One region of the Nocardioides sp. Z35_8 genome, then DNA from elsewhere that is predicted to be linked to it. Evidence: predicted binding sites of a transcription regulator. Region 1 holds the regulator's gene; the other holds the start of a gene.
The links. The regulator HrcA, encoded in region 1, represses chaperone genes, less so after heat shock. The targets are predictions, from matches to a motif close to TTGGCACTCGNNNNNNNCGAGTGCCAA.
Positions count from the first base shown of each region.

Region 2: a site for HrcA is predicted at 2,774-2,800, ahead of groL (chaperonin GroEL). Genes of this name have one in related genera too.

Region 1 is NZ_JCAQIE010000001.1:2,382,454-2,387,340, reverse strand. Features, by position in the region: gene AC54T2_RS11530 (Gmad2 immunoglobulin-like domain-containing protein) at 1-792, shown strand, start outside; gene AC54T2_RS11525 (16S rRNA (uracil(1498)-N(3))-methyltransferase) at 928-1,668, opposite strand; gene dnaJ (molecular chaperone DnaJ) at 1,675-2,841, opposite strand; gene hrcA (heat-inducible transcriptional repressor HrcA) at 2,838-3,860, opposite strand; gene AC54T2_RS11510 (MBL fold metallo-hydrolase) at 3,946-4,809, shown strand; gene AC54T2_RS11505 (hypothetical protein) at 4,864-4,887, shown strand, end outside.
Region 2 is NZ_JCAQIE010000001.1:1,618,868-1,623,754, forward strand. Features, by position in the region: gene AC54T2_RS07795 (ATP-grasp domain-containing protein) at 1-589, shown strand, start outside; gene AC54T2_RS07800 (TadE/TadG family type IV pilus assembly protein) at 785-1,210, shown strand; gene AC54T2_RS07805 (TadE/TadG family type IV pilus assembly protein) at 1,213-2,727, shown strand; gene groL (chaperonin GroEL) at 2,963-4,591, shown strand; gene AC54T2_RS07815 (hypothetical protein) at 4,792-4,887, shown strand, end outside.

The sequences.
Region 1 (4,887 bases):
GGGTCCCCCACCTCGTCGGGGTCACCGTCCGGGTCGTCCGGGTCGCCGTCTGCGCCCTCCGCTGCCGGCACGGCCGTCCCGGTCTACTTCGCCGGCGACGGACCGGGCGGGCGCACCGTGCTGTTCCGCGAGTTCCACCGGGTGCAGGGCGACCCGCTCACCGAGGCGGCCCGGCTGGTCGCGGGCGGCGGCCAGCCCGCCGACCCCGACTACCGCACGCTCTGGCCGGGGGTGGAGATCTCCTCGGTGCGGGCGACCGACGGTGTGCTGCTCGTGGAGGTGCCCGCCGACGGGTTCACCGACCGCCCGGACGGGATGTCGCGGCGCGACGCCCGCCTCGCGCTCCAGCAGCTGGTCTACACGCTGCAGGGCGTGCAGCAGGAACGGGTGCCCGTGGTCGTCCGCCGCCCGGACGCCGAGCCGCTGCTCTTCGGCCTCCGCACCGACCGCGAGCTCACCGCGGCCAACGCCCTGCGCACCCTCAACCTGGTCAGCATCACCTCGCCCGCCGAGGGCGACACGGTCACCGGCGACACCCTGACCGTGACCGGGGTCGCCAACTCCTTCGAGGCCAGTGGGCCGTGCCGGCTCCTGCAGGGCGGCACGGAGATCGCGCTCGAGGGCTACCGGGCAGAGGCCTGGATGGACAAGCGGCTCTTCCCGTTCGAGGTGGACCTGCCGCTCGGCGACGTCTCCGGTGAGGTCGTGGTCCAGTGCGAGACCGACGACCCCACGGGTGGCACCGAGGGCCCCGGCCCGGCCGTCGACACCAAGACGATCACGGTCACGTAGCCGTCACCCGGGCGGCGTCCCGCGCGGCCGGCCGATGCGTCCCGCGCGTGTCGGACAGGAGGAAGTCGCCGAGGTCGTACGCCGGGAGGCGCTGTCGTACGCCCGCCCGGCGGGTTCGTCCTGTCGGACGCGCCGTCAGGCCCAGCGGTTGGTGCGGGCGAGCACCGCGGCCACGGCGACGACCCCGGCGGTGGACGTGCGCAGCACCTCGGCCCCGAGGCGTACGACGTGGGCGCCGGCGTCGGCCAGCACCGCGAGCTCGTCGGGGCTGATGCCGCCCTCCGGTCCGACGACGAGCACGATCCGGCCTGCTTCGGGGACCTCCAGCGCACCCAGGGGCAAGGTGGCGTCCTCGTGCAGCACCAGTGCGAGGTCGGCCTCGGTGACCAGGGCCGCCAGGTCGGCCGTGGTCGACAGCGGGGCGACCGTGGGCAGCCACGACCGGCGCGACTGCTTGGCTGCCTCGCGGGCGGTGGCCTGCCACTTCGCGTGCGACTTCGTCGCCCGCTCGCCCTTCCACACCGCCACCGAGCGCGACGCGGCCCACGGGACGATGCGGTCGACGCCGACCTCGGTGAGCACCTCGACGGCGAGCTCGCCGCGCTCGCCCTTGGGCAGCGCCTGGACGACGGTGATGGCCGGCTCGGGGCGCTCATCGTGGGAGACGTCCTCGACAGTGACGGCGAAGACCCGCTTGCCCGTCGACGCAACCGACCCCGTGGCGCAGGTGCCCCGGCCGTCGGTGAGGACGACCCGCTCACCCTCGCGGAGCCGGCGTACGGCGACCGCGTGGTGCGCCTCGTCGCCGCTCACCTCGACGAGCGTGCCGGGCGCTGCTCCGTCCAGCGACTCGACGAGATGGACCGGGAGCGACACCCCGGCTCAGCCCTGGAAGGCGTCGCGGAGCCGGCCGAACATCGACTTGTGCGGCGCCTCGTTCTTGCCGTCGGGCTGCTCCTCGCCGCGGATGGCGGCCAGCTCGCGCAGCAGCTCCTCCTGGCGGGGATCGAGACGGGCGGGGGTCTCCACGGCGATGCTGACGACGAGGTCGCCGCGACCGCCGCGCAGGCTGGGCACGCCGAAGCCGCGGATCACCTGCTCGCTGCCCGACTGCGTGCCGGGACGGATGTCGACGTCGTAGGTCGTCACGGTCTCCGAGGACTCCTCGGACGACGCGGGCAGGTCGGCCTCGAGCAGCGGCAGCGTGAGGTGCGTGCCGAGGGCGGCCGCGGTCATGGGCAGCGAGATCGTGGTGTGCAGGTCGTTGCCGTGACGGGTGAAGGTCGGGTGCGGCTCGACGTGGATCTCGACGTAGAGGTCGCCCGCGGGGCCACCGCCGGGACCGACCTCGCCCTGACCGGTGAGCTGCACGCGCGTGCCGTGGTCGACCCCGGCCGGGATCTTGACCGTCAGCGTGCGCCGGGAGCGGATCCGGCCGTCGCCGGAGCACTCACGGCACGGGTCGGGGATGATCGAGCCGTAGCCGCGGCAGGCCGCGCAAGGGCGCAGGGTGCGGATCTCGCCGAGGAACGAGCGCTGCACGACCGCGACCTCGCCCTGACCGTGGCAGGTCTCGCAGGTGACCGGCTTGGTGCCGGGCGCGGTGCCCTCGCCGTGGCAGGCCTCGCACCGCAGCGCGGTGTCGACCTTGAGGTCGCGGGTCACGCCGAAGGCGGCCTCGGCGAGCTCGACGTCGAGCCGGATCAGCGCGTCCTGGCCGCGCCGGGCGCGCGAGCGCGGGCCGCGGGTCTGCGCGCCGCCTGCGGCACCGCCGCCGAAGAACGCGTCCATGATGTCGGTGAAGCTGAAGCCCTGCCCGGCGCCGAACCCCTGGCTGAACGCGTCGCCGCCGCGGTCGTACGCGGCACGCTTGCCGGGGTCGCTCAGCACCTCGTAGGCGCGCGAGACGTCCTTGAAGCGCTCCTGCGTGGCCGGGTCGGGGTTGACGTCGGGGTGGAGCTGCCGCGCGAGCTTGCGGTAGGCCTTCTTGATGTCGTCGGCGCTCGCGTCGCGCGAGACGCCGAGGATGTCGTAGGGATCCTGGGTCACTGGTTTCCTTCATCGAGGATCCGCGAGACGTAGCGCGCGACCGCGCGCACGGCTGCCATGGATCCGGGGTAGTCCATGCGGGTGGGGCCGACCACGCCGAGGGAGCCGAGGTGCAGCTCCTGCGGGCCGTAGCCGGTGGCCACGACGCTCGTGGCCGCGAGCTCGGAGTAGGGGCCCTCGTGGCCGATGCGCACCGTCAGCGCGTCGACGCCCGACTCCCCGAGCAGCTTGAGCAGCACGACGTGCTCCTCGAGCGCCTCGAGGAGCGGACGGACGGCGGTGTCGAAGTCGCCGTAGCGGGCGAGGTTGGCGGTGCCGCCCACGGCGACCCGCTCGTCGCTGCGGTGGTCGGACATCGCCTCGGTGAGCACGCCCACGATCGCCCGGGCCGAGTCGGCCTGCTCGGGGCGCAGTCCGTCCGGGAGGTCGGCGAGCGCGGCGGCGGCCGCGGCGATCTGCACGCCGGAGCTGGCCTGGTTGACCGCCACGCGGAGCTCGGCGAGGTCGCTGTCCACCGTGGGCTCGTCGAGCTCGACGAGGCGCTGCTCGACCCGGCCGGTGCTCAGGATGAGGATCACCATCACCCGGGTCGGGGTCAGCGACACCAGCTCGATGTGGCGCACGGTCGAGCGGGAGAGGGTGGGGTACTGGACGATGGCGACCTGCCGGGTCAGCTGGCTGAGCAGCCGCACCGAGCGCTGCACCACGTCGTCGAGGTCGACCGCCCCGTCGAGGAGGGTGGCGATCGCGCGCCGCTCGGCCGCGCTCATCGGCTTGAGCGTGGCGAGCCTGTCGACGAAGAGCCGGTAGCCCTTGTCGGTGGGCACCCGCCCGGCGCTGGTGTGGGGCTGGTGGATGTAGCCCTCCTCCTCCAGCGCGGCCATGTCGTTGCGCACCGTGGCCGGTGAGACGCCCAGTCCGTGGCGCTCGACCAGCGCCTTGGACCCGACCGGCTCCTCGGTGGCGACGTAGTCCTCCACGATCGCGCGGAGCACGTCGAGCTTGCGGTCGTCGACCATCTGCTCTCCTCTCGCATCGGATCCGGTTTCTGGCACTCGTTCGCCCTGAGTGCCAAGACTACTCGCACTCCGTAGGCTCGCGCCCATGCCCGACGACACCCCGCGGTTCACCGAGGTCGCCCCGCGCGTGTGGGTCGCGCACTACGACTGGATGCACGTCAACATCACCCTCGTCGGCGGCTCCGACGGCCTGCTGATGGTCGACACCCACGGATCCGCCGCGCAGGCGCGCGCGGTCGCCGACGACGTACGCCGGCTCGGCGCCGGACCGCTCACCGCGCTGGTCAACACCCACGAGCACTGGGACCACCACTTCGGCAACGCGACCATGGTCGAGCAGTTCGGCGACCTGCCCATCCACGCCACCGACTGGGCGGTCGAGCACATGGAGGAGTCGGCGGCCCGCACCTTCGAGAAGTTCGAGCAGGACGCCGACGACCCGCGACGCGACGAGGTGCTGGCGACCACGCTCCGGCTGCCCACCCGCACCTTCTCCTCCGCCGTCCAGCTCGACCTCGGCGACCGGGCGGTCGAGCTGATCCACCCCGGGCGCGGGCACACCGCCGGCGACCTCGTCGTCCGCGTGCCCGATGCCGACGTGCTGCTGGGCGGCGACCTGGTCGAGGAGTCCGACCCGCCGTTCATCGGCGACGACTCCTGGCCGCTGGAGTGGCCGCTCACGCTCGACCTGGTCCTGGGCCTGATGACCGATGCGACCGTCGTCGTGCCCGGGCACGGCGCGGTGGTGGACAAGGCGTTCGTGCAGGACCAGCGACTCGAGCTCGGCGTGATCGCCGAGACCATCCGCGACCTCGCCGGCCGCGGCGTGCCGCAGTCCGAGGCCCTCGCCGCCGGGGAGTGGCCGAGGGACCCGGAGCGGCTGGTGAGCGCGGTCCGGCTGGGCTACGAGCACCTGCCCCGCAGCCAGAAGCGACTGCCCCTCATCTGAGCCCCCACCCCGCGGGGGCTGGTCTCGGCGGCGCCGGGCCAGTAGGACTGGTGCATGAGCGAGAACAGCGAGTCCCAG
Region 2 (4,887 bases), 760 kb from region 1:
CTACCTGACCGAGCTCGGCGACCTGCCGGTCGTGCCGACGCTGCTCGCCGACGACCGGGTCGCGCTCGCCGAGGGCGTACGCCGCTTCGGCGCGGCGGTCGTCAAGCCGCGGGTGGGAGCCGGGGGAGCGGGCCTGCTGGTGGTCACCGACCCCGACGACCCGCGCCTGGGCCGGCCGGTGCGCAGCCAGCCCGACTACCCCGAGGTCGACGGCCCGTGGGTCGTGCAGCCGCTCGTGGAGTCGATCCGCACCGACGGCGAGGCGTCGGTCCACGTCCTCGACGGCCGTGTCGGCCAGCGCTTCGACAAGCGGCCCGGTGAGGGCGACGTCCGGGTCAACGAGGAGTTCGGCGGCAGCGTGCGCGCGGTCGACACCGGCGACGTCGTCGACCTGGTGGAGCGGGCGTACGACGCCATGGCCGCACGCTTCGGCCGCCCGATCGACTACCTCCGGGTCGACCTGCTGCGCTGGGACGGCGAGTGGGTGGTGAGCGAGCTCGAGCTGATCGAGCCCGGCCTCTACCTCGACGTCTCGCCCGCCAACGCCGCGCCGTTCGCCGACCTCGTGGTGGACCGCCTGCGGCGCTGACGGACGCGCTGGAGCGACCCGGGGTCAGGAAATGGCCCGAACGGGCTATACGAACGGCCTCATCGGGGGGCGCGCCGACCACGCGCCCGCCCCGAGGATGAGCCCATCCTGCGCGCGGTGTCTCAGCCGACGATGCGAGCGGCAGGCCGAGAGCCGTCGCGCCTGCGGGCGTACGGCAGGGTGTGGAGGAACGACGTGGGACTGCCGCGCAACAGCGCACGCGGAGAACGAGGCGCCGCTGCCGTCGAGTTCGCCCTCGTCGTGCCCCTGCTCATCGCGCTCGTGTTCGGGATCGTCGACTTCGGATGGGCGATCAACCGCTACTCCGCGGTGGGCAACGCCGCCCGTGAGGGCGCCCGCGTGGCGAGCCTGGGTGCCACCAGTGCCGAGGTGTCCTCGGCCGTCAACGCCGCGATGAGCGGGATGGGTGGAGGCGGGACCGCCACGGTAGCCGTGACCTGCGCCAAGCCGACCGGCGTGAGCTGCGCGTATGCAAGTGCCGCTCCAGGTGACACCGCCATCGTGACCATCAGCTACCGAGCGGACTGGTTGACCCCGATGGGGTCGGCCTTCGCGAGCAAGATGTCAATGTCCAAGGAGAGCCGGATGAGGATCGAATGACGATGAAACGACGACCCCGCAACGAGCGCGGGGCGACAGCGATCCTCGTGGCCCTTCTTGCCGTGGTCCTGTTCGGCGCCGCCGCGCTGGGCGTCGACTACTCGAGCCTGGTGATGGAGCGGCAGAAGCTGCACGACCACATCGACTCCGCTGCACACTCCGGCGCGTTCGAGCTGCCGAGCAACGGCTTGCAGGCCAAGAGCGCCGCACGGAGCATCGCCCTCGAACAGGACAGTGCCATCAACCCGGCGGTCAACCTGTTCTGCGTCGTCGCGTCGACCGGCAGCTCTCCGTACCTGCCGAGCACTGCGCAGATCCCGAGCACCTGCTATCCCGGACCGAGCCCGTACAACTACGTCAAGTATCCCGCCATGCGGTGCAACGCGGCGATCTGCGCGATCCCGTGCCCCGACACCGGGGTAGGCATCACGTGCAACACGGTGCAGGTGAGCGACAACAAGACCGTCGACTTCAAGTTCGCGCCGGTCATGGGAATCGACTCGGGCCGGACGGGAAGCGTCGCCTCGGCTGCGTGCAAGGGGTCGTGCGGTGCGGAGTCGCCCAACCCGATGGACATCGTGGTGCTGGCCGACCGGACCCTCTCCATGAGTGAGTCCAACCGGCGAGCCATGGTGACCGGCATCGAGGACGCGCTCAAGACGATGAATCCTCAGATGCACTACGTCGCGCTCGGCGCGCTGCACAAGTCGGTGGGGACGGACAACAACTGCTTGACCCAGCCGTGGCCAGCCCCCCGGGCGAAGAAGTCCTCCGAGACGAACAGCCAGTACCAGGCCTTCGTCCAGGGGGAGATCGTCAAGGGCAAGTGGGTGGCGACCCCGTTCAGCAACAACTACCTGACCGCGTCGGCGACGCCCACGCTCAACACCGCCAGCCCGCTCGTGAAGGCTGTGAAGTGCATCAGCAACACCTCTTCGCCGGTCGAGTACCGCACCCATCTCGCCAGTGCGTTGAAGGGTGCAGCGCGGTACCTCCTCGGCAAGGACCCCAACAACCTGGGTTCGCTGCCATCCACCCGCGAGGGGACGGTCAAGAAGGTCATCCTCTTCGAGACCGATGGCAAGCCGCAGGAAGTCCTCAACGCCCACTCGGGCGGGCTGTCGCTCAACACCGCCGGCGACATGGGCGTGGGCGGCGAGTCCGCCAGCCAGTTGCGGCAGGCATGCAAGAACGTCACCGACGTCGCCACTCAGGCGAAGGCGGAGAAGGCACTCATCATCACCGTGGGTTTCGGTGAGGCCAACACGGCGAGCTGTGGGTCGAGCACCGTCACCCCCTACGTCCGCGATGCCCTGGCCGCGGCGGCCTCGCCCCACCCCGCCACTGGCCTGCCCTCGCAGGCCAACAGCGACTGCAGCACCCCCGCCGAGCGCACGACGGAGAACTCGGACGGCGACTTCTACTACTGCGCTGTGTCGGGATCCGAGCTCGGGCCGATCTTCTCGACCGCGATCAGCTCGCTGGCCAACGGCATCAAGCTCATCAGGATGCCGTAGCCGACCCTCACACCTGCCAGCGCCGCCCGGCAACCGCCGGGTGGCGTTTGCACTCTCGGTGGGCGAGTGCTAAACATGAGGTTGGCACTCTCGTCACGAGAGTGACAACGACCTGGGTGACGCTGAGGTCCGCAGAAGCCGGCGTGAATGGATCGCCGGCGGAGCGGATCGTCCGTCGCGGGCAGCCCGCCCGGCGTCGACACACAGACTCATGTCGATAGGAATCGCACGCGATATGGCCAAGCTGATTGCTTTCAACGAGGAGGCCCGCCGCGGCCTCGAGCGAGGAATGAACACCCTCGCCGACGCGGTCAAGGTCACCCTCGGCCCCAAGGGCCGCAACGTCGTCCTGGAGAAGAAGTGGGGCGCCCCCACGATCACCAACGACGGTGTCTCGATCGCCAAGGAGATCGAGCTGGAGGACCCCTACGAGAAGATCGGCGCCGAGCTGGTCAAGGAGGTCGCCAAGAAGACCGACGACGTCGCCGGTGACGGCACGACGACGGCCACCGTTCTGGCCCAGGCCATGGTCCGCGAGGGCCTGCGCAACGTCGCGGCCGGCGCCAACCCGATGGGCCTCAAGCGGGGCATCGAGGCCGCCGTCGCCGCCGTGTCCGAGCAGCTGCTCGCCATGGCCAAGGACGTCGAGACCAAGGAGCAGATCGCCTCGACCGCCTCGATCTCCGCCGCCGACACCACCGTCGGCGAGATCATCGCCGAGGCGATGGACAAGGTCGGCAAGGAAGGCGTCATCACCGTCGAGGAGTCCAACACCTTCGGGCTGGACCTCGAGCTGACCGAGGGCATGCGCTTCGACAAGGGCTACATCTCGGCCTACTTCGCGACCGACCTCGAGCGCATGGAGGCCGTGCTGGAGGACCCCTACATCCTCATCGCCAACTCCAAGGTGTCGACGGTCAAGGACCTGCTGCCGCTGCTCGAGAAGGTCATGCAGTCCGGCAAGCCGCTGCTGATCATCGCCGAGGACGTCGACGGCGAGGCCCTCTCGACCCTGGTGGTCAACAAGATCAAGGGCACCTTCCGCTCCGTGGCCGTCAAGGCCCCGGGCTTCGGTGACCGCCGCAAGGCCATGCTGCAGGACATCGCCATCCTCACCGGTGGCCAGGTCATCTCCGAGGAGGTCGGCCTCAAGCTCGAGTCCGCCGGCCTGGAGCTGCTCGGCCAGGCGCGCAAGGTCGTCATCACCAAGGACGAGACCACCATCGTCGAGGGTGCCGGCGACCAGGGCCAGATTGAGGGCCGGGTCAACCAGATCCGCGCCGAGATCGAGAAGTCCGACTCCGACTACGACCGCGAGAAGCTCCAGGAGCGCCTCGCCAAGCTGGCCGGCGGCGTGGCCGTCATCAAGGTCGGCGCGGCCACCGAGGTCGAGCTCAAGGAGCGCAAGCACCGCATCGAGGACGCCGTTCGCAACGCGAAGGCCGCCGTCGAGGAGGGCATCGTCGCCGGCGGTGGCGTGGCGCTCGTCCAGGCCGCCGACATCGCGTTCGGCAAGCTCGAGCTCACCGGCGACGAGGCGACCGGTGCCGAGATCGTCCGCAAGGCGACCGAGGCCCCGCTCAAGCAGATCGCCGTCAACGCCGGTCTCGAGGGTGGCGTCGTCGCCGAGAAGGTGCGCAACCTCGAGGCGGGTCACGGCCTCAACGCCGCGACTGGTGACTACGTCGACATGATCGCCGAGGGCATCATCGACCCGGCCAAGGTCACCCGCTCGGCGCTGCAGAACGCCGCGTCGATCGCCGCGCTGTTCCTCACCACCGAGGCCGTCGTGGCCGACAAGCCCGAGAAGACGCCGGCCATGCCCGGCGGCGACATGGGCGGCATGGGCGGCATGGACTTCTGATCGACTGATCAGCTCCACCAGCTCCACCAGCCAGAACCAGCAGGGCCCCCGCTCCGGCGGGGGCCCTGCTGCCATCTCCGGTCGTGTCGGCGCAGGTGGCACCCTCTGTGAGCCCCGCCGGGGAACCCGGCCACCCGCCGCCGCGTCGGACCGGAGAACGGGCGGCCCGCGCCGCCCGTACGACGAAAGGGATGCCCGCCATGAGCCGACACACCACCCGACGCCACCCGGCCCACCTGCTCCCCGCAGGGGCCGCGGGCCTCGTCCTCGCCCTCACGCTCGCCGGCTGCGGCGCG